DNA from 3 places in the Salinicoccus sp. RF5 genome. Region 2 is predicted to be linked to each of the others. Evidence: predicted binding sites of a transcription regulator. Region 2 holds the regulator's gene; each other region holds the start of a gene.
The links. The regulator NrdR, encoded in region 2, represses ribonucleotide reductase genes. The targets are predictions, from matches to a motif close to AACACNATATATNGTGTT.

Region 1: the regulator NrdR is predicted to act here: its motif matches at 6,144-6,161, upstream of nrdI (class Ib ribonucleoside-diphosphate reductase assembly flavoprotein NrdI).
Region 3: the regulator NrdR is predicted to act here: its motif matches at 7,163-7,180, upstream of nrdD (anaerobic ribonucleoside-triphosphate reductase).

Annotation. Positions count from the first base shown of each region.
Region 1 is NZ_JAJGRC010000001.1:1,218,880-1,229,604, reverse strand. Features, by position in the region: gene LLU09_RS06385 (chorismate-binding protein) at 1-1,616, shown strand, start outside; gene LLU09_RS06380 (hypothetical protein) at 1,648-1,833, shown strand; gene LLU09_RS06375 (hypothetical protein) at 1,858-2,115, shown strand; gene LLU09_RS06370 (5-oxoprolinase subunit C family protein) at 2,112-3,053, shown strand; gene recQ (DNA helicase RecQ) at 3,211-5,001, shown strand; gene LLU09_RS06360 (DMT family transporter) at 5,032-5,895, opposite strand; gene nrdI (class Ib ribonucleoside-diphosphate reductase assembly flavoprotein NrdI) at 6,267-6,674, shown strand; gene nrdE (class 1b ribonucleoside-diphosphate reductase subunit alpha) at 6,637-8,742, shown strand; gene nrdF (class 1b ribonucleoside-diphosphate reductase subunit beta) at 8,775-9,749, shown strand; FMN riboswitch at 9,876-10,016, shown strand; gene ribD (bifunctional diaminohydroxyphosphoribosylaminopyrimidine deaminase/5-amino-6-(5-phosphoribosylamino)uracil reductase RibD) at 10,169-10,725, shown strand, end outside.
Region 2 is NZ_JAJGRC010000001.1:164,813-175,537, forward strand. Features, by position in the region: gene LLU09_RS00985 (AbgT family transporter) at 1-1,532, shown strand, start outside; gene polA (DNA polymerase I) at 1,656-4,256, shown strand; gene mutM (bifunctional DNA-formamidopyrimidine glycosylase/DNA-(apurinic or apyrimidinic site) lyase) at 4,265-5,134, shown strand; gene coaE (dephospho-CoA kinase) at 5,139-5,729, shown strand; gene LLU09_RS01005 (glyceraldehyde-3-phosphate dehydrogenase) at 5,815-6,819, shown strand; gene nrdR (transcriptional regulator NrdR) at 6,911-7,384, shown strand; gene LLU09_RS01015 (replication initiation and membrane attachment family protein) at 7,368-8,696, shown strand; gene dnaI (primosomal protein DnaI) at 8,702-9,631, shown strand; gene thrS (threonine--tRNA ligase) at 9,936-10,725, shown strand, end outside.
Region 3 is NZ_JAJGRC010000004.1:99,891-110,615, forward strand. Features, by position in the region: gene LLU09_RS11365 (antibiotic biosynthesis monooxygenase) at 2-328, shown strand; gene LLU09_RS11370 (LysE/ArgO family amino acid transporter) at 430-1,047, shown strand; gene LLU09_RS11375 (MATE family efflux transporter) at 1,093-2,439, shown strand; gene LLU09_RS12705 (TIGR04104 family putative zinc finger protein) at 2,496-2,804, opposite strand; gene pflB (formate C-acetyltransferase) at 2,982-5,231, shown strand; gene pflA (pyruvate formate-lyase-activating protein) at 5,260-6,015, shown strand; gene LLU09_RS11395 (aldo/keto reductase) at 6,130-7,062, shown strand; gene nrdD (anaerobic ribonucleoside-triphosphate reductase) at 7,225-9,069, shown strand; gene nrdG (anaerobic ribonucleoside-triphosphate reductase activating protein) at 9,069-9,596, shown strand; gene LLU09_RS11410 (NADP-dependent oxidoreductase) at 9,635-10,636, opposite strand.

The DNA.
Region 1 (10,725 bases), 1.1 Mb from region 2:
TGAGTCTGGAAGAAGCGCTGGCAAGCGCCCAGAAGCATGCGGATGCGGGACGGTATGTGATTCCGGCCCTGAGCTATGAGGCGAAGGAGGGCGGCCCATTCGTCATCGGCGTCTTTGGGGCACCCGTGGACAGGACAGCTTTTCTCGAGGCTTATGATGGTGCAGGTGTCTACATGATGGGGGAGCCGGCATTTACGGAGGCGCCTGGGAAGATCATGTCTGATATTGAAGAGATCCGGAACAGTATAAGGGATGGCCATACATACCAGGTCAACTATACGACCCGGCTCAAAGGCACTTTTTCCGGGGATGCACATGCACTGTTCGAACAGCTCATCGCAAGGAACAATGGTGATTATACGATGTTCATCCATTGGAAGGGCACGTCCATAGTGAGCTGTTCGCCGGAGCTCTTCTTTGAAGTCGATGCTTCCGGAAGGATTTCCACACGTCCGATGAAGGGGACGGCGAGAAGGTATGACGATCCAGTGAAGGACCAGGAGAGCTTCGATTTCCTGAGGCATTCGGGTAAAGACCGGGCGGAGAATGTCATGATCGTCGACCTGCTGCGCAATGACCTTTCCAAAGTGGCCAGGAAGGGCAGCGTGCATGTGCCGGAACGGTTTACCATCGAACGCTACGATACGGTCTACCAGATGACTTCGACGGTCGAGGCGGAAATTGAGGAAGGGGTGGGCCTGCCCGAGCTGATCAAAGCCCTCTTCCCCTGCGGTTCGATCACCGGTGCACCGAAGCAGTCCACCATGGATATCATACGGAAGCTCGAGAGCACGCCGAGGGGCTATTATTGCGGGACACTCGGCATCATGTACCCGGACGGTTCCCAAGTCTTCAATGTCCCTATCCGCACACTGTATATCGAAGGCGGCCGCTATGAATACGGGACAGGCGGCGGCATCACCTACGACTCGATTCCAGAGAGCGAATATGATGAAATGGTCGCAAAGACTGCGTTCCTTGAGGACGGAAGATACAAGCTGATCGAGACCATGCGCATCGAATCCGGGACCGTCAGACGGTTCGCGCTCCACGAGAAGCGTATCCTGAAATCGGCGGATGCCCTGGCCTTCTCTACACCGGATTTCAAGGGGGAGGTCGAGGCATACGTTAAAAGGCATGGTCTGGACCAAGCAGACGGCATCTACAGGCTGCGTGCAGTTGCGGATGCCTCGGGACAGATGACGTTCTCACATGGAGAAGTTGAAGCTGTGGAGTACGCAGATGCAAGGCTTGCGGATGCGGCGATCAAGGCCCCTCCGATGTTCCTGACGAACAAAACGACGATCAGGCACCATTATCATGGTGTGGGCGATGATTTCCCCATCGTTTTATATTATAATGAGTATCAGCAACTGACCGAATTCAACATCGGCAACCTGGTCGTCGAGGAAGACGGGAGATTCTATACACCACCTGTCACCAGCGGACTGCTTGATGGCGTGATGCGCCAGAGTCTGATGGCAGATGGAAGATTGGAGGAGCGGGGCTATCCCATGGAAACGTTCCTTGAGAAGCTCGAAGACGGCAGCATAAAAATATACATGATCAACAGCCTGAAAGAATGGGTGCGGATCAATCTGAATATTCCGGGGTGAATGCATGTTAACTCTCTTTTTAATAATACTGGTGATTGCGATTGTGATGTTTACCCATTTCGTAGTGACATACCTCATTGAAAATGACGTCAAGATCGTGGGGGTGCTCCTTGCTTTCGTCGGAGTCATCGCAGCCATCATCATCGTACAGTTCATCATCAGTGGCGTCACCGATTTCGTGGCGGATGAATTGGATATTTTCTACAGGGACAATTAGAAGAACATTTAGGAGGAACCAGTCATGATTTTTGCAAATGGGGATTGCTATATCACGTACCAGCAGCCTGACCCGATCGATTCCACGAAGCGGGTGGAGCTGGAAAAGGCATTTGAAGAGGGGAAGCATGTCTATCTGAACAGCATGATCACGACCGAGCACACCCTTACTTTCTACTATTCGCCCATCAAAGTGATGGAGGAGCAGAACACCATCGAACCTAGTGACATCATCATAGAGGAAGTCCGGGAATTTCTCACAGGAATGGAGTTTTCAATATGAGCCTGATCATACAGGATAGCGGAATGCTGACACTTCTGCAGACGCTGGACCCTGAGGTTTCCGCCAGAGGCAATGAATACAACGGGGCCTGCGACCGTCTAGCCCACCAGTTGGCCAACCAGCTTGTGGGGAACAGTCCCGGACAGCCGACTATCGAAATGACGCTGCGTCCCGGGGCCATCAAATTCACCGAACCGACCATCGTCGCCTTCTCGGGTGCAGAGTTTAAGGCAAAGTCCGGGGACCGCGACATATTCATCAACAGGATATACCTGTTCGACCGTGGGGATGAACTCACCTTTGGTGAGTCCACGAGAGGAAACAGGGTCTACCTTGCTGTCGCCGGCGGCATAAAAGTCGAAGGATCGAATGTCCTCCGGTCCGGCGACGAAGTCATCATGTGCCGCGACTACACTCCGCAACATGACGAGCTCTTCAATATGCTCAAGCAGCAGAAGGAAGTGAACTGGGGTGTGGACACATATGCGCTCGTGGAAGTGTATCTATCGGACACATACCATATAGTCAGGCGTCCGGATGTGCCGGATGCGGTCTACGAAGCACTCGAAGCAAACGAGTATACGGTAAGGAATGAGAAATACCGTGCCGCCCTCTATCTGGAAGGAGCAGGGATCGACGTGGATGCCGAGGGCATCGAACACCCGGGCCTGAAGGGTGGAGTATATATCGCCGATGGCCAGCCGGTACTTGCGTTGAATGATTTCAATGACTATACGACTGCACCGCATATCGGTACAATACCTTCCTACCACCTGCACAAGCTCGTCCAGAAGCGGGCAGGGTCCCATATACGCTTCAAATGCATCGGGGCGGACGATGCCCATGCGAACCTCTACGCCCATCACCTGTGGGTGAAGAGCCTGTTCAAGGCGATCGATTACAAACTGTCTAAAGAGCTCATAAAAGAGAAGATGTAGGATGCGCATTCCGGAGCCCACGCTCCGGAATTTTTTTGATGATTTCTTCCGAAATTTAGATTGCGAGCAACAATTGCGATGAAAAATAAGGTATAATGACATATCAGAAATAATGGGTTATTGGTAATGACCAGTGAACGGTGGGATCGGTTTCGTTATGGAAAAAATCTTGAAGCAGTATTTTGGATTTGAAAATTTCAGACCTAAGCAAAAGGAAATCATAGAATCGGTCGTAAGCGGCCACAATACTCTGGGAGTATTGCCGACAGGGTCCGGGAAGTCGCTCTGTTTCCAAGTGCCGGGGTTGGAAATGGACGGCCTGACGCTTGTCATTTCCCCGTTGATCTCATTGATGCGGGATCAGGTGGAAACATTGAATGCGCAGAGCATTCCAGCCGCCTATTTGAATTCAACCTTGAAGAAGAAGGAAATAGACGCTGTGATGTCCGGTCTTGAATCGGGCCGTTACCAGTTCCTCTACGTGGCGCCGGAGCGGTTCAATAACGAGGAGTTCAGACAGCTGATCAGCAGGCTCGATGTTTCACTGATTGCATTCGACGAGGCACACTGCATTTCGAAGTGGGGCCATGACTTCCGGCCGAGCTACCAGAACATCATACCTGTATTGAAGGAACTCGTGCCGGAAGCGATCACGGTCGGGCTGACCGCCACAGCAACAGAGGAGGTCCAGGAGAACATCCAGGAGCTCCTCGACATCGAAGGGGCACGTGTCTACAGCACAAGTGTAGCGCGGGATAATCTGCATCTCAGCGTCAACCCGACATACCAGCGTGAGCAGTTCATAGAATCCTACATCAAAGATCGTCCCGGCGCTCCCGGCATCGTCTATGCGGCTACACGCGCAGAGGTGGAAAAGATATCCCTCCATCTCGAGGAACATGGGATTGAAAATGTCATCTATCACGGCGGCCTCGGCAAAGAGGAGAGGAACCGCAATCAGCGTTTGTTCATTACAGGGGAAGTGGACATCGCTGTGGCGACGAATGCCTTCGGCATGGGGATAGACAAGGCGGACATCCGGTTCATCATTCACCACAACCTGCCGGGCGACCTCGAAAGCTACTATCAGGAAATCGGACGTGCCGGACGGGACGGGAAGACCAGTGAATGCATCCTGCTGTCGAGCCCGCGGGACGTCAACCTCCACCAGTTCTTCATAGACCGTTCAAGCTCGACCGAGCAGTATAAGGACCACATGCGGGCGAAGCTCGACAGGATGATCCAGTACAACCGGACGAACAAATGTCTGAGCAGCTTCATCATCAAGTACTTTGATGCCGATGAATATGTGGTCGAGTGCGGACAGTGTTCGAACTGTCTGAATCCGGAGCGCACCTATGACATGACACTGGAGGCGAAGCTTGTCTTGAACCTTCTGGCACAGAGCGAGATGCCTGTGACGAAGGAGCAGGCCATCCAGATACTGCGGGGTGAATCGGCCGAAAACATCCTTGCCTTCAACCTCGACACTCTGAGCGCCTTCGGCACGATGGAGAGCTATCTGACGAGCGAACTCAACCATATACTGGAGGAGCTCATCTACAGGGGCTATGTCCATCTGAGGGATGAGCAGCTCTATATCGTCGACCGGAGCAGGAAAGTGATGAATGGGTCGGCCACACTCCACACCGTTCCTTTCAGGAGATACTTCAATGAAAAGGTGGACATCAGCACAGCATCCTCTCCGAATGAGATACTGTATGAAAAACTCGTGGAGACAAGACGCCGCCTTGCCGAAAGGCATGATGTGGAGGAAACATCCATATTCACGGACAACGTCCTCAGGGATTTTGCCAAAAAAGTTCCCGAAACCAAGCAGGATATGGTGCATATCCAGGGAGTCGGGAACTATAAGCTGAAGCACTACTGTCCAGAATTTCTGGAAACGATCAACGCCTACAAGAAGCAGACGACTGAAATGGAATGACTCAAGCCGGCCTTTGGCCGGCTATTATAGTTACATTGTGGAATGCTTCGGCGGCCTGTTCTTCATGAACATGTAGAAGCTGGCTGCAAAGATGATGATATAGCCGAAGATGGACAGCATGTCCGGCACTTCATTGAAGAAGACGATGCTGAAGATTGCCGTGTAGAGTATTGTGGAATAGAAGAATATGGATATCTCCTTGGCTGGTGCAAAACTGTATGCGATGGTCAGGCCAAACTGGCCGAAAGCTGCGCACAGGCCGGAGAAGACGAGCATCCAGAATTGCGAGGCGGTCATCGGTTCAAACTGCCAGATGAAGAAGGGCAGCAGGACAACCGAGGAGAAGAAGGAGAAATAGAAGACGACCGTGTAGAACTTCTCCCGGCTCCCGAGCACCCTGAGCACAGTATAGGCGCCAGCTGCCAACAGGGCACCGAGTACGCCGACCACGGCATACAGCGTCTCACTCGACATTGAGGGCTTGATGATGAAGACGGCGCCGATGAAGGCGATGATGATTGCGATCATCTGATATTTCCGTATGTATTCCTTAAGGAATATGGCGCATAGTATTATGGTGAAGAAGGGGCTCAATTTGTTGAGGATGTCCGCATCACTCAGCACCATCCTGTCGATTGCGAAAAAGTTGAGTACGACTCCGAGTACACCGAAGGTCGAACGCAGTATGAGCAGCCCCTGGTTCTCCCTGCGGCCAAAAAGTTTCTCCCTGTAGTATAATGCGAGGGAGAGGGCGGCGAGCATCGCCACAAAGTTCCTGAAGAATGCCTTCTGGACCGTCGGCAGATCTCCGCTGTATTTTACAAGCAGGGCCATCAGGCTGAACCCGAGGGATGAAATGAGAAGGGCGATGATGCCTTTCGTCGTATTGTTCATTTTAAGAAACAACTCCATGATAAAATTTTTGGTGAAATTTTTATTTCACAGTTATATGCAGAGAGAGTTTTACCAAAAAATTTTTGGTCGAATTTTTGCTATAGTATAACATACATATGATGCGACTTCGTCTATATTTAAGTGATATTATTCCCAATGAAATGTCTTATTATGCCATTGATAATTCTGGATGATTATGTCATTATAGAACGTGCAATACACATATATTGTGTGTAAATTTTCCGTAGGACACAATATATAGTGTTTACCAGCTTTAAGAAGCGTGTAAAGAGATAATAGATGCAACCATGATTGTCGGACGGGAGTTCGATTATTTTATTTTGCAGGAGAAGGAATGGGGAGGCGATGGCATGATGATTGCATTCTATTCCATGACGGGGAATACCAGGCGCTTCATCAGGAACGCACAGGTGGCGGAGCAGTATGATACTTACGAAATCAATGCTTCAAACAGCAGCGAGCGGATTCGGGAGCCCTTCATACTCGTTACCGGGACCTACGGCTTCGGCGGAGTGCCGGATGAAGTGAAGACGTTTCTTGAAGTGAACCACGAATTGATGGTGGGTGTCGCCTCAAGCGGCAACCGGAACTGGGGGAACAACTTTGCACGTGCCGGAGAGCATATCAGTGACGAATACGGAGTACCATTGCTGATGAAGTTTGAGCTTCATGGAAACCAGAAAGACAGAGAAGAATTCATTGAAAAGGCAGGGGCTATGCATGAAAGTCTTGGACGAAAAGAAATACAACCATATTGAACTGAATAACGAAGTGACGAAGCGCGATGAAACAGGTTTTTATCAGCTGCATAAGGATCAGGAGGCACTGGCCGTCTTCATGGAGGAGGTCAAGGACAAGACCATCCATTTCGACAGCGAGCTCGAACGTCTGCACTACCTTGTGGACAATGATTTCTATTATGACCTCTTCGCAGAGTATTCCGATGAGGATGTAATGGACATCGTCACATACGCGGACAGTATCCCATTCCAGTTCAAGAGCTATATGGCAGCGAGCAAGTTCTTCAAGGACTATACATTGAAGACGAACGACAAGAAGCAGTACCTCGAGGACTACAAGCAGCACGTGGTGATCGTGAGCCTCTACCTGGCGAAAGGCAACAAGGAACAGGCAAAACGCTTCATCCTGTCGATGATCGAACAGCGCTACCAGCCTGCGACACCGACATTCCTGAATGCAGGACGCGCACGCCGCGGTGAAATGGTCTCCTGCTTCCTGCTTGAAGTCGATGACAGCCTGAATTCAATCAACTACATCGATTCCACAGCCAAGCAGCTTTCCAAGATCGGTGGCGGGGTGGCAATCAACCTGTCCAAACTGCGTGCCCGTGGAGAAGCGATAAAAGGCATCGAAGGCGTCGCCAAAGGTGTACTGCCGGTCGCCAAGGCGCTCGAAGGCGGATTCGGCTATGCCGATCAGCTGGGCCAGAGACCAGGCGCAGGTGCTGTCTACCTGAACATCTTCCACTATGATCTTCCAGAATTCCTGGATACGAAGAAAGTGAATGCGGATGAAGATATCCGCCTTGCGACGATCTCCACCGGACTCGTCGTGCCATCCAAGTTCTTCGACCTGGCCAAAAACAACGATCCGTTCTATCTGTTCGCACCGCATACGGTCGAACGCGAATACGGCCAGTCTCTGGATGATATGAATCTCGACGAGATGTACGATGAACTCGTCGCAAACGACAAGGTGAAGAAACGTGAGATGGATGCACGCGAGATGCTCAATACGATTGCACAGACACAGCTGCAGTCCGGCTATCCGTACATCATGTTCAAGGACAATGCCAATAAGGTCCACCCGCTGAAGGATATCGGACAGATCAAAATCAGCAACCTCTGTACCGAGATCTTCCAGCTTCAGGAGACATCCACAATCAATGACTACGGTACGGATGATGAAATCCGCCGTGACATCTCCTGCAACCTGGGCTCACTGAACATCGCCAATGTAATGGAGTCCGGCAAGGTGCGCGATTCCGTCCATGACGGCATAGAAGCATTGACCGTCGTCAGTGATGATACTGCAATCGCAAATGCGCCGGGCGTCAAGAAGGCGAATGATGAACTGCATTCCGTGGGCCTCGGGGCGATGAACCTCCACGGTTATCTCGCGAAGAACAAGATCAGCTATGAATCCGAAGAGGCGAGGGACTTTGCCAATGTCTTCTTCATGCTGCTCAACTTCTACTCCCTTGAGAAATCAATGCTGATCGCCAAGGAACGCGGAGAAACATTCAAGGATTTCGACAAGTCCGAATATGCGACAGGCAAATATTTCGAGCGTTACATTTCAGAAGCGGTGGAGCCGAAATCCGAAAAGGTTGCCGGCCTGTTCTCGAACATCCACATCCCAAGTCAGCAGGACTGGGAGGCACTGCGTGATGAAGTGATGGAAAATGGTCTGTTCCATGCATACCGTCTGGCAATTGCGCCGACACAGAGCATCTCCTATGTACAGAATGCGACAAGTTCCGTAATGCCGATTGTGGATACGATCGAGCGCCGGACATACGGCAATTCCGAAACATTCTATCCGATGCCGTTCCTTTCCCCGGAGACGATGTGGTACTACAAGAGTGCATTCAATACGGATCAGATGAAACTCCTCGATATGATTGCGACAATCCAGCAGCATATCGACCAGGGCATCAGCACAATCTTGTATGTGAACTCCGATATTTCCACAAGAGAATTGGCAAGACTGTATATATATGCGCACCATAAAGGGTTGAAATCCCTCTATTATACAAGGAACAAACTGCTCAGCGTAGAAGAATGCACAAGCTGTTCCATATAATATAATCGAGCGACGATAAAGGAGTCATTAAAATGATTGCAGTAAACTGGAATAAAGAAGACGACATGACGAATGTCTTTTGGCGTCAGAACATATCACAGATGTGGGTGGAATCGGAATTCAAGGTCTCCAAGGATCTGAGTTCATGGTCAAGCCTGACAGAAGATGAACAGGACACATTCAAAAAGGTCCTCGCGGGGCTCACAGGACTGGATACACACCAGGCCGATGACGGCATGCCGCTCATCATGCTCCATACGGACGACCTCCGTAAAAAAGCAGTGTACTCCTTCATGGGGATGATGGAACAGATTCATGCGAAGTCCTATTCCCATATATTCACGACACTTCTGTCGTCCAAGGACACGAATGAACTCCTGGATGTCTGGGTGATCGAAAACGAACAGCTCAAGTATAAGGCGGACAAGATAGTGGGATACTATCATAAGCTGTACGGCAAGGAAGCTTCCGTGTATGACCAGTACATGGCCCGTGTTGCCAGTGTATTCCTTGAATCCTTCCTATTCTATTCCGGGTTCTACTATCCACTCTACCTTGCCGGTCAGGGCAGGATGACTACAAGTGGCGAAATCATCAGGAAGATCCTTCTGGATGAATCCATCCACGGTGTGTTTACAGGCCTGGATGCACAATCCCTGAGGGGGGAACTCTCGGCTGAAGAAAAGGCGCAGGCGGACAAGGAGATGTATGAGCTGCTCAAAGCACTCTACGCCAATGAGGAAGTCTATACGAAAGACCTCTATGATAAACTTGGTCTGACGGAAGATGTCCTCAACTATATCCAGTACAATGCGAACAAGGCGCTCTCAAATCTCGGCTTCGATGCCTACTTTGAAGAGAAGTCATTCAACCCGATCATCGAAAATGCCCTCGATACGACAACGAAGAACCATGACTTCTTCAGCGTCAAAGGAGACGGCTATGTGATTGCACTGAATGTCGAGCCGATCCAGGATGAAGATTTCATCTTTGATGAGGTAAAATAGAAAAACTAGGCTTCAGATCCGAAATCATCGGAACTGAAGCCTTTTTATTTTTGTAATATAGGCAATTGTATTGACAATTCATATGAATGGCATATGATAGGAGTAGAGTTTTTCAACTGAATACAATCATTCTTTCGGGGCAGGGTGGAATTCCCAACCGGCGGTAAGCTTTAAAGCAAGCCCGCGACCTGCATCGTCTTTGACGGTGTGGCTGATCCAGTGGAAGTCTGGAGCCGACAGTGAGAGTCTGGATGGGAGAAAGAATTGCAGAGCCTATTATGAAGATGGGGCTATTTGTCATACCTTCATACAGTAGTGCTTATTCAGCATTGTCAGCAATGCTTATTTCTGCATACATTTTTACAGCGCCGATGGATATTTCTATTCATTGGCGCTTTTTATGTTCAGGAGGGAAAAACTTGAATCGATATATGAAGATGGCGCTCGATCTGGCCCGCATGACAGTGGGCCAGACGGGGAAGAACCCTGCAGTGGGCGCCGTCATAGTCAAAGAAGGAAAAGTGATCGGCATGGGGGCACATCTCGGCTACGGCAAGCCGCATGCAGAGCGGCAGGCATTATCGAGCTGCAGCGAGGATCCGGTGGGGGCGGACATCTATGTCACCCTCGAGCCGTGTTCACATCATGGCAAGACACCCCCATGCACGGAAGCAATCATGGAGGCCGGACTCAGCAACATCCATTACGGGGCCAAGGATTTGAACCCGAAGGTGAGCGGCCATCAAGTGCTTGCCGATGCTGGGCTGAATGTATTTCACCAGCCGGATGAAGCGATCGATCAGCTCTATGCACCTTTCTTCAGTCATCTGGAACGGCATCGTCCGAATGTGACTCTGAAATGCGCCATGAGCCTGGATGGTAAACTTGCACTCGATGATGGAACGAGCACATGGATTACAGGTGAAGCGGCACGGGCCGATGTCCACCAGGAACGGCATGTCCACGATGCGATACT
Region 2 (10,725 bases):
ATTTTGTAGAGTGGCTGGGCAATAAGCTGCCTCACCCGGTGACCTTGTTTGCGCTTCTTGCAGCGCTGACTCTGGTGGCATCCGCCATTTTGGCAATGTTCGAAATTACGGTGGAACATCCGGGAGAAGATCAGGAAACTGTTTCAATCAATAATCTACTGGACAGTGAAGGAATAAGCTACATATTCTCAAGCATGACCGACAACTTCATCAACTTTGCGCCGCTTGGCGTAGTGCTTGTCACGATGCTTGGGATAGGTGTCGCTGAAAGATCCGGACTGATCAGTGCTGCATTGCGAGGCTTTGTGCTGTCAATACCGAAGCAGCTGATTACTGCCGGACTGGTATTTGCCGGTATCATGTCATCGCTCGCTTCCGACGCAGGATATGTCGTGCTGCCGCCACTTGGAGCGGTGCTGTTCCTCGCGCTGGGAAGACATCCGCTCGCAGGGCTTGCAGCAGCATTTGCCGGTGTTTCTGCCGGCTTCTCTGCTAACCTGCTCCTCAGTGGAACGGACGCGATGCTTGCAGAACTTTCGATCGCAGCTGCATCAGTCATAGACCCCCAATATGCAGAGGGTATGAACGTGGCGATGAACTACTTCTTCATTGCAGCGAGTGTATTCCTGCTCACACTTGTAGGGTGGTTCGTCTCAGATAAGATCGTCGAACCGAGGCTTGGAAGCTTTGATCCGCAGAATGGTGATTCCACTGCAGTGGAGAACACTGATGAAATGAATCCTCTGAAGCCTGTCGAAAAGAAAGGGCTGATCTGGGCAATCATTTCTGCTGTTGTGGGCATCGCGCTTGCATCACTGCTCGTCGTACTGCCGAATTCTCCGATGCGTGGTGACGATTCCATAGGCAATTATATGGACACGATCGTCCAATCTCCGTTCATGAGTGATGGGCTGGTGCCAATCATCGCAATCCTCTTCTTCATACCAGGGCTCGTATATGGACTGATCACGCGCAGCATCAAGAACGACAAGGATGTCGCCAACCAGATGACCGAAACGATGGCTGCCATGGGTATGTTCATCGTCCTGGCATTCACTGCCGGACAGTTCGTTGCATACTTCGCAGAATCCAACATCGGTCTTGTCATCGGCGTGTATGGTGCAGAGCTGCTTGAAGCACTCAACCTTACCGGCATTCCATTGATCATCGGCTTCATGTTAGTAACGGCCGTGGTCAACCTCTTCATCGGAAGTGCCAGCGCCAAATGGGCGATGATGGCACCGATATTCGTGCCGATCATGATGCAGCTCGGATATTCTCCGGAACTGACGACTATGGCATACCGTGTTGCGGATTCATCCACGAACATCATCACACCACTGTTGACATACTTTGCGATCATCATCGCCTTTGCCCAGCAGTACGATAAGAACATCGGCATTGGTACATTGATTTCCGTCATGCTGCCATATTCCATCTTCTTCTTCGTTACATGGGCACTCATGCTCATCGTATGGATGCTTTTCGGAATTCCGCTCGGACCGAATGCACCAATCGAATATACCGGATAACAACAAGGCGCAGCCCAGGCTGCGCCTTTTTCTATGGATTAAACCGCCCTGGAAATGTATAATCTGATATGAAGAGGCTGAGTTGGAGCGGCCGGGACGATTCAGCAGAGAGGAGATATTATAATGAAGAAACTGATTCTGATAGATGGAAACAGCGTCGCTTTCCGTGCATTCTATGGACTGCCGCTGTTGAGCAACCAGAGCGGCCTGCATACGAATGCCATTTTCGGTTACGCAAGGCTTTTGGAGAAATTGATTGCAGATGAGGCACCCACCCATTTCCTCGTTGCCTTCGATGCAGGAAAATCAACTTTCCGGCATAAGCAGTACGAAGAGTACAAGGGGGGCAGGCAGAAGATGCCGCCTGAACTGGGTGAACAGCTCGCCCCGATCCGCAGGCTGATCGATGCGTATGGCATCAAAAGGTATGAACTGGACGAATATGAAGCGGACGACATCATCGGTACCATGAGCAGGAAAGCGGATGAAGAAGGCTTCGAAACGATCATCATCACCGGAGACAGGGACCTCACCCAGCTGGCCAGTGCCAATACGGTCATCTATTATACGAAGAAGGGCATATCGGATATCGATAAATACACCCCGGAATATATCGAGGAGATATATGGACTTGATCCGGAACAGATCGTCGATCTGAAGGGCCTGATGGGGGACAAGTCCGATAATATACCTGGCGTGCCGGGCGTAGGCGAAAAGACGGCGCTTAAACTGCTCAAGAATCATGGCAGTGTGGAAGAAGTGCTGGAGCATCTGGATGAAGTCAAAGGGAAGAAGCTCAAGGAGAACCTCACTGCACACAAAGAGGATGCACTGATGAGCAAATCCCTCGCTACCATCCACCGTGCCGTGCCCGTCGATTTCGGGATGGATGACCTGAAATTCACTGATGACAATGAACAGGAGAAGTATGAACTCTTCAAGGAGCTTGAGTTCGACTCCCTGCTCAAGAACATGGAAGCCAGTGAAACGGAAGACAAGGTCGAGTTTTCCGACGAACGTGTGACGGACATGGAGGCGCTTCGGGAGGACATATCCTTCCATTTGGAAGTGCGGGCGGACAACTACCTGGTCCACAAGCCGGAATATGTTGCGGCCACCGATGGTGAACGCACTTTCGTCAGCCATATGGATGATGTGGATCCAGGACAGCTTGAAAGTTTCCTTGAGTCTAGAAGCACGATCAATGTGTATGACATCAAGCGCCAGATGGGTCTTCTCAGGCACCTGGACATCCATTTTCAGGATTTCGATCATGACATCATGCTGGGCAGCTTCCTGCTTGATCCGTCCAAGAAGATCATCGACGTAGCAGAGACGGCGGCCCAGTTCAACATCAATATAGACAGTGATGACTATCACTACGGCAAGGGACGCAATGCCAAGGAACCGACGGGGGAGGCGCATTTCAAGTTCCTGAATGACAAGGTCATGGCTGTGCATAACGTGAGGAACAAAATGGATACTTCATTGGCAGAGGATGAAATGCTCGATCTGTGGAAAGATCTCGAAATTCCCCTGGCCAAAGTCCTTTCCGAGATGGAATACCGCGGCATCAGGGTGGATGCTTCACGCCTCAAGGAAATGGAGTCGGGAATAAAGGAACGGCTCGAGGAAATAGAAGAACGGATTTATACACTTGCAGGTGAAGCGTTCAACATCAACTCGCCGAAGCAGCTCGGCCACATCCTTTTTGAAAAGCTGGAGCTCCCGGTCATCAAAAAGACGAAGACGGGCTATTCGACAGCGGTCGGTGTACTGGAAGAGCTTCAGGATAAACATGATATCATCAAATACCTTCTGGATTACCGGACCCTCGCGAAACTCCAGTCCACCTACGTCATCGGGCTCCAGGGGGAGATAAAGGAAGATTCGAAGATCCACACGCGCTTCAACCAGACGCTGGCACAGACAGGCCGTCTGTCATCCGTGGAACCGAACCTCCAGAACATACCCATCCGTATAGATGAGGGCAGGCGGATCAGGAAGGCATTCGTCCCGAAGGATGATGCGCACGTACTGCTGGCACTCGACTATTCGCAGATTGAACTGCGGGTGCTTGCACACATCACAGGGGACGAGACGATGACAAGCGCATTTACGAGTGATACTGATATCCATACAAAGACAGCAATGGAAGTCTTCAATGTGGAGCGTGAGGATGTCACATCCGAGATGCGGCGGAACGCCAAGGCCGTGAACTTCGGCATCGTGTACGGCATCAGTGATTATGGTCTCAGTCAGAACCTCGGCATCACACGCAAGGAGGCCAAGACGTTCATCGACAATTATCTGGATTCCTTCCCTGAGGTGAAGAACTTCATGAAGTCCATTGTGCAGGATGCCAAACGGGATGGCTATGTGAAGACGCTCCTCAACAGAAGGAGGTACATCCCGGACATACACAGCCGCAATTTCAATGCGAGAAGCTTTGCAGAACGGACGGCCATGAACTCTCCGATACAGGGGAGTGCGGCAGATATCATCAAACTCGCCATGGTCAAGTACGAACAATCGGAAGCAGCACAGAAATTCAATGCCGAATTGTTGCTCCAGATCCACGATGAACTGATTTTTGACATTCCGAGAGATGAAGTGGAAGATTTTATCCCGGTCATCAAGGAAATCATGGAGAATGCGATGGAACTTCGTGTTCCTCTTAAAGTGGATTATGGTTATGGCAATGACTGGTATGAAGTAAAGTAGGTGGAGAAATGCCGGAATTACCGGAAGTTGAGCTGGTCCGGCGGGCGCTTGAGAAGGAAGTGGAGGGCGCCTCGATTGAAGCGGTCGCCTTTTCCGACTTCGTGAACAAGGGGCACGCAACCAGCCGAAAGACGATCATAAAGCAGGATTTGGATACATTCCACAGCAATGTCAGTGGAGCGACAATAAGGAAAGTGGGCAGACGTGGAAAATACCTATACTTCATCATGGAGAAATCCGATGAAATTTTCCACATGGTCTCGCATCTGGGCATGTCCGGTGCCTTCTTTGTCACAGACTCCATTGAAGCCATTGCGGACAGGAATTACAGGAAGCATTGGCAGGTCGCCTTCAGGCTTGAGGACGGGCGGACTCTGTCATATTGCGACATCAGAAGATTCGGGGAGATGTTGACCGTGGGCAGAATGGGTGATTTCCCGCCATTCGAACGCATGGCAGTCGAATACACACACCCTGACAGCCTGGTCGATTTCATCGACAGGGCGCGGGCCCCGGCCAACAGGAACAAGGCGATCAAAGCCGTAATCATGGATAGTGCGGTCATTCCGGGTGTCGGAAATATCTATGCATCAGAGGCTCTTTTTACTTCAGGGATACTGCCGACGAGAAAAGCCGGAAACATCTCAGTCAAGCGGCTGATGGCACTTCATAAGGCAATTGCCGATGTGTTCGACCTCTCCATAGAGAACGGCGGCTCGACCATCTCGGACTACCGGGGTGTGTCGGGGGAGAAGGGGAGCATGCAGGACCGTTTCCATATCTATCAGAAGAAATCCTGTTCCTCGTGTGGCGGACCGGTCAAGACTAAAACGATCGCAACACGGAACACATTCTACTGTACCAAATGCCAGAGGTGATATAATGAATTATATAATCGGTCTGACGGGCGGAATTGCCAGCGGCAAATCCACTGCCTCGGACTATATCAGATCAAAAGGGTATCCGGTCCTCGATGCGGATACCTATGCGAAGAAGGCAACCGCCAAAGGCGGTCCCGCATATCAGGGGATCATCGATCATTTCGGCGCAGAACTCCTGCAGGATGACGGGGAGATCGACCGGCGGAAACTGGGGGCCATCGTCTTCAATGATGACGGAGAGAGGAAGGTCCTGAACCAGCTGGTGCATCCGGAAGTGCGGCGGATGATGGATGAGGACAAGGAACGGCTGGCCGAATCGGGCCATGTATTCCTCGATATCCCGCTGCTTTTCGAAAATGGACTGGACCGTCAATGTGACATCACATTGACGGTATATGTGGATCAGGAGACACAGATTGAAAGGCTGATGGAAAGGAACGGGTTCTCCCATTCCGAAGCCCTGTCCAGGATAAACAGTCAGATGCCGCTTTCCGAGAAGCGTGACAGAAGTGATGAAGTACTTGACAACAGTGGTTCAAAAAATGAGCTGTATGCGCAGATTGAAGATTTTTTGGCGAACATTGAAAAGTAGACAATTTATACTAAATACTCCTTTTAATCAAAAATCAATATGTTATACTAATTATTGAAAAGTATAGCATAAAGGGGCTAATGTCATGAAAAAAGTAGCAATCAACGGTCTTGGAAGAATAGGAAGAATGGTGTTCCGCATTGCGGCCGCTTCCGATGAATTGGAACTTGTAGCAGTCAATGCCAGCTATCCGGCAGAAACGCTTGCGCATCTTCTCAATTATGACACTACCCATGGCAAGTGGGAAAAGCATGTGGAGGCGAAGGAAGGCAAGCTCGTCATAGATGGCAGCGAAGTTCAGATCACCAATGAAAGAAACCCTGAAAACCTGCCGTGGGAATCCATGGGTGTGGACCTTGTCATAGAGGCGACAGGCGCATTCAACCATGGCGACAAAGCCATAGCCCATGTCAAGGCGGGCGCAAAGAAAGTACTGCTTACTGCACCGGCGAAAGGCGGAGAAGTGCAGACGGTCGTACTTGGCGTCAATGATGAGGCCCTCGACCTCAATACATATGATGTATTCTCAAATGCTTCATGCACTACGAACTGTCTGGCACCGGTCGCAAAGGTGCTCGATGATGAGTACGGCATCAACAACGGCCTTATGACTACGGTCCATGCCTATACAAATGATCAGAAGAACATAGATAACCCACACAAGGACTTGAGAAGGGCGCGGTCTTGCGGAGACAACATCATCCCGACTTCGACCGGAGCGGCAAAGGCCCTCGGTGTCGTGCTGCCCCAGCTGAATGGCAAACTCCATGGTCTGGCCCTCCGCGTTCCGGTATCCAATGTGTCCCTTGTGGACCTGGTCGTCGACCTGGACAAGCCGGTCACCAAAGAGGAGCTGAATGCAACGTTTGAAAAGCATGCAGAGGGGCCGCTCAAAGGCATACTCGGTGTTACAGACGAGCCGCTCGTATCGAGCGACTTCAATACAGACAGCAGAAGCTCCATCATCGATTCCTCCCTCACCATGGTCATGGATGACAGGAAAGTGAAGGTGCTTGCGTGGTACGACAATGAGTGGGGATACTCCACACGTGTCGTCGAACTTGCTGAAAAGATTGTTTCGGAAATATAAATGATTTTTAAAAGAAGAAACTCCTGTTTCTTCTTTTTTTATTCCTGATATATTATAATGGTATACTAATCCCGGGAAGTGAGGTGGTCATATGAGATGTCCAAACTGCCAGCATACGAGTTCCAGAGTGGTCGATTCCAGGCATACGGATGAGCTGTCCGCCATCCGCAGACGCAGGGAATGTGAGGAGTGCGGTTTCAGGTTCACCACTTTTGAACGCATGGAACTGTCTCCGCTCGTCGTAGTAAAAAAAGATGGCAATCGAGAAGTCTTCAGTCGGGACAAGCTCATGGACGGACTGCTCAGAGCATGTGAGAAGCGTCCGATTCCATACGAAGCATTGGAAAAAACGACTGCACGCATAGAATCTGCGCTCAGAAACCTGAACAAGCCAGAGATATCAAGCAATGAAATTGGTGAATTTGTGATGAAGGAATTGATTACACTGGACCAGGTGGCCTATGTCAGGTTCGCTTCGGTCTATAAGGAATTCAAGGATATCGACCAGTTGATGGATACACTGAAGCACCTCGCCAAAGGCAGGGATGATGATGAACTTCAATGAACGTCTGAAACCGAATACCGAGTTCATGATCTATAACCCCTCCGATTTTGAAAAGTCCCACCTGAATGTGCTGAATGAACTCTACCTCCCCCTCATCCATCAGGATGCTGCGATGGCATACATCTATCTGCAGGAATCCTCCCTGCATCACGGGACGCTCGAGATCAGGTTCCATAAGGAGATCATGGATGAACTGAACATGCCCCTGTCCACATTTTCTGCGCTTCTGGAAAAATTGGAGGGCATCGGCCTCATAAGGTCCTTCGTCTCCAACGAGGAGCACGATGACCTGTTCATCTATGAACTGCTCCTTCCGCTTACCCCGGAGGACTTCTTCAAGGATCCCATGCTGAGCCTGTACCTGTACAGCCATATCGGTCCGAATGCATACAAGAAGAAGAAGGAGCGGCTGACATATCCGATGAAGCCGAAGAACATCACCGAGGTGACGCGGAAGTTCACTGAAGTGTTTCAGGCAGGGAGCGGCGAGGGATTCACCGTACCCGATGCCTCCTTCAAGAGGGAGAATGTCTCCGCCGGGCCGAACCTTGATATCGAAGACTTCGACTTTGATGTACTCTTCACACACTTGAAGGGCACGAAGATCGACAGGTCCTTCTTCACAAGGGAAGTCAGGATGCTGATTGTGAAATTGAGTGTGCTATTCAACCTGAATGCATATGATGTGAAGCAGATTCTGCTGTCATCGACGACACAATATGCCGGCATCGATATGGAGCAGCTGAAATACGAGGCGAGAAGGTACTATCAGAAGGAGAGCCGGGGGAAACTCCCGGCGATATCAAAACCCCAGGTGGCAGAGAGGGAGACGGAGCAGGATTCCTATATCGACCGGCTCGAGTCGATCAGTCCGCTTGATAGGCTGAACGACATCAGGAACAATCAGCCAAGCGACAACGACCTCAAACTTGTGACCGATATCATCGCCAGGACCAGCCTGCCGAACGGGGTGATCAACCTCCTGCTTGAATATGTCTATCAGCAGAAGAACGGGGACCTCGGGTACAATTATACGATGAAGATCGCAAGGGACTGGGAGGACAAGGGAATCCGTTCCGCCAAGGAGGCCTACCAGTCCATAATGGACTACAGGAAACAAATGAATGCAAAGCGCAAAGGACCGAAAGACCGCCAGGGTGAACGCAAGCCATCCTGGATGGACGGCGGCCGGAAGCGGGCTGAAAAGAAAGAAGCGGAGCAGCCTGCGCCCCGGAAGGAAGCTGTCCAGAAGACGGCCAAGGACGATCCTGAGATCCAGAAAATGATAGACGACTTTAGAAAGTCCAGGTGATATGAATGGAACCCATCAACCAGTTCTTGAAGAACTCGAAAAAAATAAAAGATAATAACGACAAACTCTATGACTCCCTGATCCAGCACCCGAGGATCATAGAGCTGATAGAGAACAGTGATTTCGAAATCACCCGTTCGATGATCCGGAACGACCTGCTTCAGTTGAAGCGGTACACCGAACAGTCGCTGGCATGCGAGAAGTGCAGCTCACTTGGTGAATGCATCAACCACCCGCAGGGATATGTCCCATCCATTGATGTCAGAGGCGGAAGGATCCATATCATCTATTCCCCATGTCCGACAAAGATCAAAGATGATGCATTCCGCGAAAAGGAGAAGATGATCGAATCCTACCATGTGCCGAAGGATGTCAAGGATGCGACATTCGAGACGGTGTTCCTCGATCCGGATTCGAACAGGCAGGAGATCATCAAGCGCGCCATCGGCACAAGCAAGAAGATCATCGAAGGCATCGATACGAAGGGGCTCTATATACACGGCAGCTTCGGCATCGGCAAATCCTACCTGCTCGGATGCATCGCCAATGAACTGAAGGACCAGTCGGTGTCCTCGATCATCGTCTATGTGCCTGAAATCATCCGCGACCTGAAGGCAGGGTTCAAGGATGGAACGACGGACAAGAAGTTCAACACCATCAAGAACGCGCAGGTGCTCATGCTGGATGACCTCGGTGCGGAGGATGTGACCCCGTGGGTGCGGGACGAAATCATTACCGGTATACTGCATCACCGTATGGTGGAAGGGCTGCCGACCTTCGTCAGCTCCAACTATTCCATCGAGGAGCTGGAGTACCGCTACAGCAGGACGAGGGAGAACGGCATCGAGGAGACCAAGGCGCGCCGTATGACGGAGCGGCTCCGGGCGCTGTGTGAGGAAGTGCAGCTTGAAGGCAGCAACTACAGGAACAATTGATGCTTGATTAATGGATGTCCCTAAAGTATAATCTATGTATAATTTCATTAATTAAATTCCAAGGACAATACTTTTTCTCGTCTGTTCAAAGAGAGTGCATGAATGGTGGGACATGCATAACAGACCGTCTGAGTTACTCCCTTGATATATGCTGGCTAATACCCAGACGGATCGGACCGTTATTTCCGGCTGAAGGCAGGTCCCGGACCTGCAAATCAGGGTGGTACCGCGGTGAAAGTCGCCCCTCTATCAGAGGGGCGACTTTTTTATTAAAATAAACCAATAATTGGAAAGGGTGGAGAAGATGAGCGGAATAGAAATCAAATTCCCGGACGGGAATGCCAAAAGTTTCGATGAAGGTGTAACAGCTGAGGAGATAGCACACTCGATCAGCCCGGGCCTCAGGAAGGCGGCACTTGCTGCGAAGATTGATGGTGAGATGTACGATCTGAGGCGTCCGATCGAATCGGACAGTGATATAGAACTGATCACGAACAAGAATGAAGAGGGTCTGGAGGTACTGCGCCACTCCACTGCGCACCTCATGGCCCAGGCGCTCAAGCGCCTCTACGGCGATGTGAAATTCGGTGTCGGCCCCGTCATCGAAGAGGGCTTCTACTACGACTTTGATATGGAAGAGAAGATCTCCTCCGATGACTTCGATAAGATCGAGAAGGAAATGAAGAAGATCGTCGACGAGAATGTCGAAATCGAGCGCCGTGAACTCTCAAGGGACGAGGCGAAGGAGCTTTTCAAGGATGATCCCTACAAGCTCGAGCTCATCGATGCGATTCCGGAAGATGAGACGGTGACCGTCTATTCACAGGGCGAATTCACGGATCTGTGCCGCGGTGTGCATGTACCGTCGACATCGAAGATCAAGTCGTTCAAGCTGCTGTCTACAGCCGGCGCCTACTGGCGCGGTGACAGCGACAACAAGATGCTCCAGCGGATATACGGCACTGCCTTCTTCGACAAGAAGGATCTGAAGGCATACCTCAACCTGCTAGAGGAGAGGAAGGAGCGCGACCACAGGAAGATCGGCCGGGACATGGAGCTCTTTCAGAACAATCAGCTGATCGGGGCAGGGCTGC
Region 3 (10,725 bases), on a different contig from region 2:
TATGATCAAAGCAGTGAATGAGATACGTGTCAAAAAGGGAAGGGTGGATGAAGTGGCACCCAGGTTCTCGACGGCCAAATCGGTCCATACTTTCGATGGGTTCATCCTCATGGAAGTATTGATAAAGGAGAATACGGGTGAATATGATGTCATCGAAGTATGTACGACATGGGAAGACCATGCGAGCTTCGATGCCTGGAGGGAAAGCCGTGCGACGAAGAAGGCGCATGCCTCCGGCGGATCTGAAGAAAAATCGGAAGACAACCCGATCCTTGGAGCTGAACTTTCCATTTATGAAGTGTTCGTTCAGCATCATCCGGAAAAGTAGGTAGAGATTGAAATATGGTCATGAGAGCCATTCCACGATATAATGGAATGGCTTTTTTCAATTTCCTGGGCAATAATAATCAGAAGTGAAGGAGAATGGATATGACTGCTGCACTGCTTCATGGCATTATACTGGCATTTGGACTGATACTCCCCCTCGGGGCACAGAACGTATTTGTCTTCAATCAGGGTGCATCTCAGCCGAGACTGCGGGGAGCGATTCCGGTCATCATTACTGCAGGATTGTGTGATACACTGCTGATTCTGCTTGCTGTACTGGGCGTTTCGGTCATAGTCCTGACAATGCCGGTCCTGCAGACGGTCATCTTCTCTCTTGGCATCATCTTCCTGCTGTATATGGGATGGTCGATCTGGAAGAGCGATCCGGCGAGCCTCAATCAGAAGGAGGCGGCGATGTCCATGCAGAAGCAGATCCTGTTCGCCATGTCCGTTTCACTGCTCAATCCACATGCCATCATAGATACAATTGGCGTCATCGGTACAAGCTCACTCAGTTATGAAGGGCTGGAGAAGATGGCTTTCACCACAGCCTGCATCGTCATTTCCTGGATGTGGTTCATCGGGCTTGCTGTAGTGGGAAGGGCGGTGGGAAACTTCGATACAAAGGGTGTCTTCTTGAATGCCCTCAATAAGATTTCTGCAGTCATCATATGGGGTGTGGCGTTATACTTGGCGATACAACTGTATAATGGCATATAAACGACACATCAATTACTTATCATCATATAAATAGAAGGTGTAATAATGGCACATAACCAGCAGGATTTCACACGTGGACCGATACTCAAGTCGCTAATCATATTTTCCGGACCGATCATGCTGACAAACCTGCTGCAGACCTCCTTCCAGATTGTGGACAGCCTTTGGGTCGGGAACATACTTGGTGCATCGGCACTCGGGGCGGTCGCTGTTGCAACGACGATACTGATTACGGTCCTATCATTCATACTGGGGCTCAACAACGCTGCACTCACCATACTCTCCCAGCAGTACGGCAAAAAGAATGAAGCGGGATTCAGGTCCTATCTCAATGCATTCATCGTTACGATGACAAGCATGGCGCTGGTATTCGGAATCATCGGTTTCGTCTTCGCGGAACAGTTGCTGCTGCTGATCGGAACACCGGAAGACCTGCTCGGTCAGGCAAGAATCTACCTGCAGATCAGCTTCCTGAGCATGTTCTTTCTTTTTGCATACAACTTCATGAATACAGTCCTCAGGGCAGTCGGTGACAGCAAGACACCTCTTCGTGTCGTACTTGTTGCCGTCATACTGAATGCGGCGCTGGCCCCGGTCTTCCTGATCGGCTTCGGGATGGGTATAGAGGGTGCCGCAGTATCGACGGTCGCCTCCCAGGGCATCGCTTTCCTCTACAGCGTCTACTACTCGGTGAAGCACAACCTGATTCCTTTCACAAAGCCAAAGCTGCCTTCCAGTAAGGAAGTCCGCCTGATCTTCAATCTTGGTGTTCCTGCCGGGTTGCAGATGGCCGTCATCCATGCGGGTGTCGCCGCCATCCTCAGTGTGGTCACCCAGTTCGGCGGGCAGACGGTGGCGGGCTTCAGTGCCGCCCAGCGACTCGACAGTCTGATCATGCTGCCTGCAATGGCACTCGGTACTGCAGTGAACAGCATGGCCGGGCAGAACATCGGAATCAACGACTGGGCACGTGTCAGGCAGATCGCGAAAAATGCCGCCCTCTATAATTTCGGACTCATGGTGGCCGTCGCAGTCTTCGTCATCATCTTTGCGGAATTCGGCATGCGCCTCTTCATAGAGGATGAGGAAGCGGTGCAGTTTGGGGCCCGGTACTTGCGTATCGTCGCGCTCTGCTATCCATTCCTTGGACTGAACTTCGTCCTCAATGGCATCGTGCGTGCTTCCGGAGCGATGTACCAGGTGCTTGCACTGAACATCATTTCCTTCTGGATATTGCGGTACCCATTGACCGCCCTGTTCGCCTCCCAGTTTGGAGAGGTGGGCATCGGTATCGGCATGGGCATGAGTTTCATACTCAGCAGCGCATTTGCATTCGCCTACTACAATTTCGGCGGCTGGAGGCACAAGCAGCTGTTTGGAGAAAGTGGATAGTGTTCATGGATATACAGAAAGCTGCCTCCAGGGGCAGCTTTTTTGTTCTCTTAAAATTATACATTCCAAAAATCCTCATCATCCTTATCGGTGAGTTCAAAGGTGTGGATCTGCAAGAACAGTCCGGCTGCGAACGTTATGGTGAAGACAGCCAGAAATACAATCCAGGATGCATTAAAGAAGCTGGGCAGGAAAAATAACAGAAGCATGAGAAAGGTAATCAGGCTGCTTTTCTTCCTGTAACTGTTGGTCAGGTACTGTGCTTCCCCACAATGGGGGCATGGCATCCCCCTATCCAATGAGAAAGATTTCCTCAACTTCTCTTTGAAAGTCCATTGTGTGCCGCAATTTGTGCATCGTGTCATAACGAGGCCTCCTGTGGATTTTAATTGATTGTCTCATATTTCCAGAAAGCTCTACAAATGGATAAATCAATATCGACGCAGAATCGACACAACTTTTTTATAATTATATGTGAATTAATTCACGATAATGATATACTTTACTTGTGATATATTGAACAATCATTTGGAGGGATGTTCATGTTGAAGGAAAAAGTTCAAAGAACAGATGCATGGGAAGGTTTCAGAGAAGGACGCTGGAACAGGAAAGTGGATGTCAGGGAATTCATCCAGCTGAACTATACATTGTATGAAGGAACGGATGAATTTCTGTCAGGCCCGACGGAAGCGACGGAACGCCTGTGGAAGCAGGTGCTGGAATTGTCCAAAGAAGAACGCGAACGTGGCGGCATGTGGGACATGGATACGAAGACCGTATCGACGATCACTTCCCATGATGCGGGTTACCTGGATGAGAAGCTGGAAACGATTGTAGGGGTGCAGACGGATGCCCCATTCAAACGCTCCATGCAGCCATTCGGCGGCATCCGTATGGCGAAAGCGGCATGCGAAGCTTATGGCTATGAGCTCGACAAGGAGACGGAGAGCATATTCACCGACTACCGCAAGACGCATAACCAGGGTGTATTCGATGCCTATTCGAAGGAGATGCTGGCATGCCGCAAGGCGGGCATCATTACAGGACTGCCTGATGCATACGGCCGCGGACGCATCATCGGAGATTACCGGAGAGTGGCGCTTTACGGCATAGATTTCCTCATGAAGGAGAAGAAGGATGAATTCGACAGCATGACGACCGTCATGACGGAAGATGTCATCCGTCTGCGTGAGGAGATGTCGGAACAGTATCGTGCACTGGGTGAATTGAAAGCACTCGGGGAAATATATGGCTTCGACCTCAGCCGTCCGGCACAAGATTTCAGGGAAGCGGTCCAGTGGACATATCTTGCCTATCTTGCAGCGGTCAAAGAACAGAACGGTGCTGCTATGAGTCTGGGCCGTACGTCGACTTTCCTCGACATCTACGCAGAACGCGATCTTGCAGCGGGTGTTGCGACTGAAGAAGAGGTGCAGGAGATCATCGATCACTTCATCATGAAGCTCCGTCTTGTAAAGTTCGCCCGTACACCGGACTATAACGAGCTGTTCTCGGGAGATCCGACATGGGTGACGGAATCCATTGGCGGCGTCGGCATCGACGGCCGGGCACTTGTGACGAAAAACTCATTCCGTTTCCTGCATTCACTCGACAATCTTGGACCGGCACCGGAGCCGAACCTCACAGTACTGTGGTCGGAACAGCTGCCGGCGAACTTCAAGACCTATTGTGCAAAAATGAGCATCAAGACAAGCTCCATCCAATACGAGAATGATGATCTGATGCGGGAGAGCTATGGTGATGACTACGGCATCGCATGCTGTGTGTCCGCAATGAGAATCGGGAAGCAGATGCAGTTCTTCGGCGCCCGTGCGAACCTGGCCAAGACCCTGCTCTACGCAATCAATGGCGGAAGGGATGAAAAATCCGGCGTCCAGGTCGCTCCTGGGTTCTCGCCTGTCACTTCTGAAGTGCTTGATTATGGTGAAGTGGATAGGAAATTCGACGAAATGATGGAATGGCTCGCTGGAGTCTACATCAATTCCCTGAATGTCATCCACTATATGCACGATAAGTACAGCTACGAAAGGATTGAGATGGCGCTGCATGATACAGATGTCCACCGTACGATGGCGACAGGCATCGCAGGACTGTCGGTCGTTGCCGATTCACTGTCGGCCATCAAGTACGCCACAGTGAAACCGATCCGCAATGAAGAAGGTGTCGCCGTCGACTTTGAAGTTGAAGGCGATTATCCGAAGTACGGCAATAATGATGCGCGGGTCGACGACATCGCAATCGAACTCGTGGAACGCTTCATGACGAAACTGAGGAAGCATAGGACATACCGCGACTCGGAGCATACCATGAGCGTCCTCACCATCACCTCAAATGTCGTCTACGGCAAGAAGACCGGCAATACACCGGATGGACGAAAAGCCGGTGAACCTTTTGCGCCGGGTGCGAACCCGATGCATGGGCGGGATCAGAAAGGGGCGCTCGCTTCCCTCTCTTCCGTCGCCAAACTGCCGTACGACAGCTGCAGGGACGGCATCTCAAACACATTCAGCATCGTACCTAAATCCCTTGGCAAGGAAGAGCGGATACAGGAACTGAACCTGGTCGGCATCCTTGATGGCTACGCCATGCAGCACGGCCACCACCTGAACATCAACGTGTTCAACAGGGAGACGCTGATTGATGCCATGGATCACCCGGAAGAATATCCACAGCTGACCATCCGGGTATCCGGATATGCCGTGAACTTCATCAAACTGACGCGCGAGCAGCAGCTCGATGTCATCGCACGTACATTCCACGAAAGAATGTAGAAATCATTAAAAGAGGCAGGGGTTTATTATGATCAAAGGGAATCTTCATTCTGTAGAAAGTCTCGGCACGCTCGACGGACCTGGTCTGCGCTACGTATTGTTTACACAGGGATGTGTGCTCAGGTGCCTGTTCTGCCATAATCCGGATACTTGGAAGACACGGGGCGCCGCAAGAGTGGTGACGGCAGAGGAGATGGTCGAGGAGATCAGACCCTATATCCCCTACTTCAAAGCTTCAGGCGGGGGCGTTACAGTAAGCGGGGGAGAACCGCTTCTCCAGCTGCCTTTTCTGACCGAACTGTTCAAACTGCTGAAGGCTGAAGGGATCCATACATGCATCGATACTTCAGCAGGATGCGCAAATGATTCGAAAACTTTCATGGAAGGCATGGAGGCGCTCCTCAAATACACTGACCTCATACTCCTCGACTTGAAGCATATAGACAATGAAAAGCATATCCGCCTGACGAAGCGCCCGAATACCCATATACTCAAATTTGCAGAAATGCTGGCGGCGCATCATCAGCCTGTCTGGATCAGGCATGTCCTCGTTCCGGGCCTGACAGATGATGCGGAGGACCTCATCAATCTCGGCAGATTCATCAATTCACTGGATAATGTCGAGAAGTTCGAAATCCTCCCTTATCATCAGCTCGGTGTCCACAAATGGCAGGCACTCGGCGTCCCCTATGAATTGAATGATGTAGACCCTCCAAGTGATGTGGATGTCGAGGCGGCCTACCAGCTTGTGGACTTCAAGGGACTGACACCCGTAACTGCATGACAAGATCCAGAAAGCCGGAACCCAGTGTTCCGGCTTTTTTCTGAGCACTGGAGTTGAATAAGGCATACCTGATGACTATGATTGGGGTGGAAACCCATTAAAGGAGTGTTTGTAATGACACAGCATGTTGAGCTTGGAAAATCAGGAATCAAAGTACATCCGATTGCGCTTGGTGCCAATGCAGTCGGTGGACACAACCTGTATAAGAACCTCGATGAAGAGGAAGGCCGCCAGGTGGTCAGGGACGCCATCGATGCCGGTGTCACTCTGATTGATACAGCCCATATGTATGGGCCGAAACGTTCCGAGGAGCTGATTGGTGAGGTGCTGAAGGAATACAGGCGTGAGGATGTCGTGGTGGCGACAAAGGCTGCCCATCGGATGGATGAAGATGGCAATACGACCCTCGACAATTCACCGGAGTTCCTCAAGCAGGCGGTGGATGAAGCATTAGAGCGTCTGCAGACGGACTACATCGATCTCTTCTACATCCATTCTCCGGATGAGGAGACGCCGAAGGATAAAGCGGTTCAGGCACTTGCGGAATTGAAGGAAGCGGGCAAGATACGTGCCATCGGTGTCTCCAACTTCTCCTTTGAACAGCTGAAGGAAGCCGATAAGGACGGTCATGTGGATGTCTATCAGGGTCAGTACAACCTGCTCGACCGCTCTGCCGAGGAGGATCTGCTGAAATATACGGCAGAGCATCAGATTACCTTCATTCCATACTTCCCGCTGGCTGCAGGGCTCCTCGCAGGCAAATATGACGAGAATACGAAGTTCGAGGATCTCCGGGCGAACCTGCCCTTCTATAAGGAGGACCAGTTCAGGGAAAACTTGAAGAAAGTCGATCAGCTCAAGGAAATTGCGGCTGAAAAAGGGGAAGAAGTCGCCCATATCGTCCTGGCCTTCTATTTGACCCGCCCTTCTGTCGATGTCCTCATTCCGGGAGCCAAGAATGGTGAACAGATCAGGTCCAACATCAAAGCGGCGGAAGTTGAACTGACGCAATCTGATATAGAAAAAATAGACGGTATATTTGCCTAATGAAAAATGCGTCTTCCGATGGGAAGACGTATTTTTTATGTTTCAATAATCCTTCATATCTTTTTGTCGGAAATTAGACAATGCATTCGAAAGATCTAAAAAGACAATATATTGTGTTAGCTTTCTGTATGAAGCACAATATATAGCGTCTGGAGTGATCTTATGAATACATTGGATAATGACATTGCACAACTGCTGGAGTTCGACCCATCGATTGTGCATGAGAATGCGAACAAGGACAGCAGAACCTTCAACACTTTCAGGGATTTGATCGCCGGTGTCGTCGCCAAATCATTTGCATTGGAGCGGATGCTGCCGGAACATGTCGCAAAAGCACACGCTGAAGGGGATATACATTTTCATGACCTTGACTACCATCCCTTCCAGCCGATGACGAACTGCTGCCTGATCGATATAAAGGGAATGCTTGCGAAGGGATTCCAGATGGGCAATGCGAAAGTGGTCTCCCCAAAGTCGATACAGACGGCAACAGCACAGATTGTACAGATCATCGCGAATGTCTCCAGCAGCCAATATGGAGGCTGTACAGTAGACCGGATAGATGAAGTGTTGAGCGCCTATGCAGAGAAGAACGAAGTGCATCATCGTGCTGTAGCGCAGGAATACGTGCAGGAGGACAAGATTGAAGCATATGTGGAAGCACGTGTGAAGAAAGACGTAAAAGATGCCATACAGAGCCTTGAGTATGAGATCAATACCCTCTACACGTCAAATGGGCAGACGCCTTTCGTCACAATCGGTTTCGGCCTTGGTACCGACAAATACAGCAGGTATATCCAGCGTGCGATACTCAATACGCGTATCGAAGGCATCGGTGATCAGAAGTTCACGGCGATCTTCCCGAAATTGGTCTTCTCCATCCGAAAGGGTGTCAACTTCTTTCCGGAGGATCCGAATTACGACATCAAACAGCTGGCCCTGGAATGCTCTGCGAAACGGATGTATCCGGATATCCTGAACTATGACAGGACTGTGGAGCTGCTCGGTGATTTCAAGGCACCGATGGGCTGCCGTTCATTCCTCCCGAGCTGGCAGGATGCGTCCGGCACCTTCATCAACAGTGGACGCGCAAACCTGGGTGTCGTCACGCTCAATGTACCAAGGATCGCGATTGAATCTGGCGGGGATGAAGCCACCTTCTGGGAGATTTTCCATGAGAAGATGTGGCTGATGCATGATGCCCTACTGAGCAGGGTCGAACGTCTCAAATCGGTAGTCAGCGACAACGCTCCGATCCTTTATAAGAGCGGCGCTTTCGGCATCCGGCTTGAACCGGGTGAGGATGTGATGGATGTTTTTAGAAATAAGCGTTGTACACTGTCGATGGGATATATAGGCCTTTATGAAGCGGCGACGGTATTCTACGGGCCGGATTGGGAGAGCGACCCACGGGCCAAGGCGTTCACAATTGAAATACTGAAGGAGATGAAACAGTACCAGCTGGAATGGACAGAGGATTATGATATATTCTTCAGCGTGTACGGTACACCGAGTGAATCTCTGACAGATCGTTTCTGCCGCCTGGATCAGAAGCGGTTTGGCGATATCGAGCATATAACGGATAAGGGATACTACCAGAACTCATTCCACTATGATGTCCGTAAGGATATAACGCCGTTTGAGAAGATCGAATTTGAAAAGGACTACCCTGAAATTGCGAGTGGCGGCTTCATCCACTACTGCGAGTATCCGAAGATGACGCATAACCTCAAAGCTCTGGAAGCGGTTTGGGATTATTCCTATGACAAAGTAGGATACCTGGGCACCAATACACCGATCGACCACTGCTATGAATGCCACTATGATGGTGACTTCGAAACGACGGAAAATGGATTCAGATGCCCGAACTGCGGCAATCAGGATCCTGATACCGTTGATGTCGTCAAACGCACATGCGGCTACCTGGGCAATCCTGTAAACCGACCGACGATCGAGGGGCGGCATAAGGAAATCAAGGCCCGTGTCAAGCATATGAGTGATTCATGATGCAGGCTTTGAAGATCTATGAAGGACGTCATCATCTTGCCAAAGTGGAGCCGCGCAGCTTCGTCGATGGTGAGGGGGTGCGATGCAGCATCTATCTCTCAGGCTGCCCTTTCAGCTGCCCGGGATGCTATAACCTTCACGCCCAAAGGTTCACGTACGGTGAATTATGTACGGAAGATGCGATAGAAGACATCCTTGCATACTGCGAAGCGGACTATATTGAGGGGCTCAGCATCTTGGGCGGCGAGCCTTTCTGCAATATGGCCCTTGCGACTGAAATCATCAGCCGGTTCCGTGCCCGTTTTGAAAGGACAAAGTCGATTTGGGTCTGGAGCGGGTTCATGTTCGAATATCTGGTAAATGATCCAAGGCGGCACCTGATGCTTAAAGAGGTGGATGTACTGGTCGACGGCCCTTTCGTAGACCGGCTCTACCGGCCTAACATCCCTTTTCGCGGGTCACTCAATCAAAGGGTCATCGATGTCCCCCACTCTTTGGAAAGTGGGACAGTAATGGATTATGGTTAAAGCAAAAGAAGACGCACCGAGGGGTGCGTCTTCTTTGTCTATCCTTCTATTTTCACTACCTGTTTGCCCAGGTTCTTGCCTTCGAAGAGATTCCTGAAGGCACCCGGAATGTTTTCGAATCCTTCTTCCACAGTCACTTCCGTGTGGATTCTGCCTTCCTGCACCCATTCGGCAAGCTGTCTGCCTGCAGACTCGAAGTCATCTGCATAATTGCCGACGATGAATCCCTGCATCAACGCCTGCGTCTTGACGAGGATCCATTGGATGCGCGGTCCGATGTCATCCTCCCTGTTGTTGTAGCTGGAGATGGTACCGCATACCGGTACACGGGCAAATGTGTTCAGGTGCTCGAGCACGACATCAGAGACCTCTCCGCCGACGTTCTCAAAGTAGACGTCGACACCGTCAGGCACTGCAGCTTCAAATGTCTCAGCAAAATCATCCGCCTTATAATCGACACCGGCATCAAAACCGAGGGTCTCAGTCAGATAGTTGACCTTCTCTTCTCCGCCGGCGATGCCTACGACACGTGCGCCTTTTATTTTGGCAATCTGGCCAACGGCGGACCCGACAGCACCTGAAGCGGCAGAGACGACGACCGTTTCCCCCTCTTTAGGCTGGCCGATTTTCAGCAGGCCATGGTAGGCTGTCTGGCCGGTCATGCCGAGGGTGCTCAAGTAGAGGTGAAGCGGTACATCCGTATTCTGGATTTTTGATACATTATCCGGTGTAACGGTGATATAACGCTGCCATGGCAGTACGCCGACAACATGATCACCTTTTTCGAATGCATCATTCTTCGATTTCATTATTTCACCGACTACATGGCCGTGGAACGGCTTGTCGATTTCGAATGGTGCGACATACGACTTGGCATCGGACATGCGTCCACGCATATACGGGTCGACGGATACATATATTGGTCTGATCATCACTTCTCCATCGGATGGCTCCCTCACATCGATATCTTCAAATCTGAATACATCATCCCCGGGCACACCTTCAGGCCTTTTTGCGAGAACAATCTGTTCATTCTTCATATGATATTCCTCCAATTGAAATACTTTCACGGTTAATATTCTAGAGGTCTCCGGAAGTGTATTCAAAGATATTGATTGCTCTCTTTTCT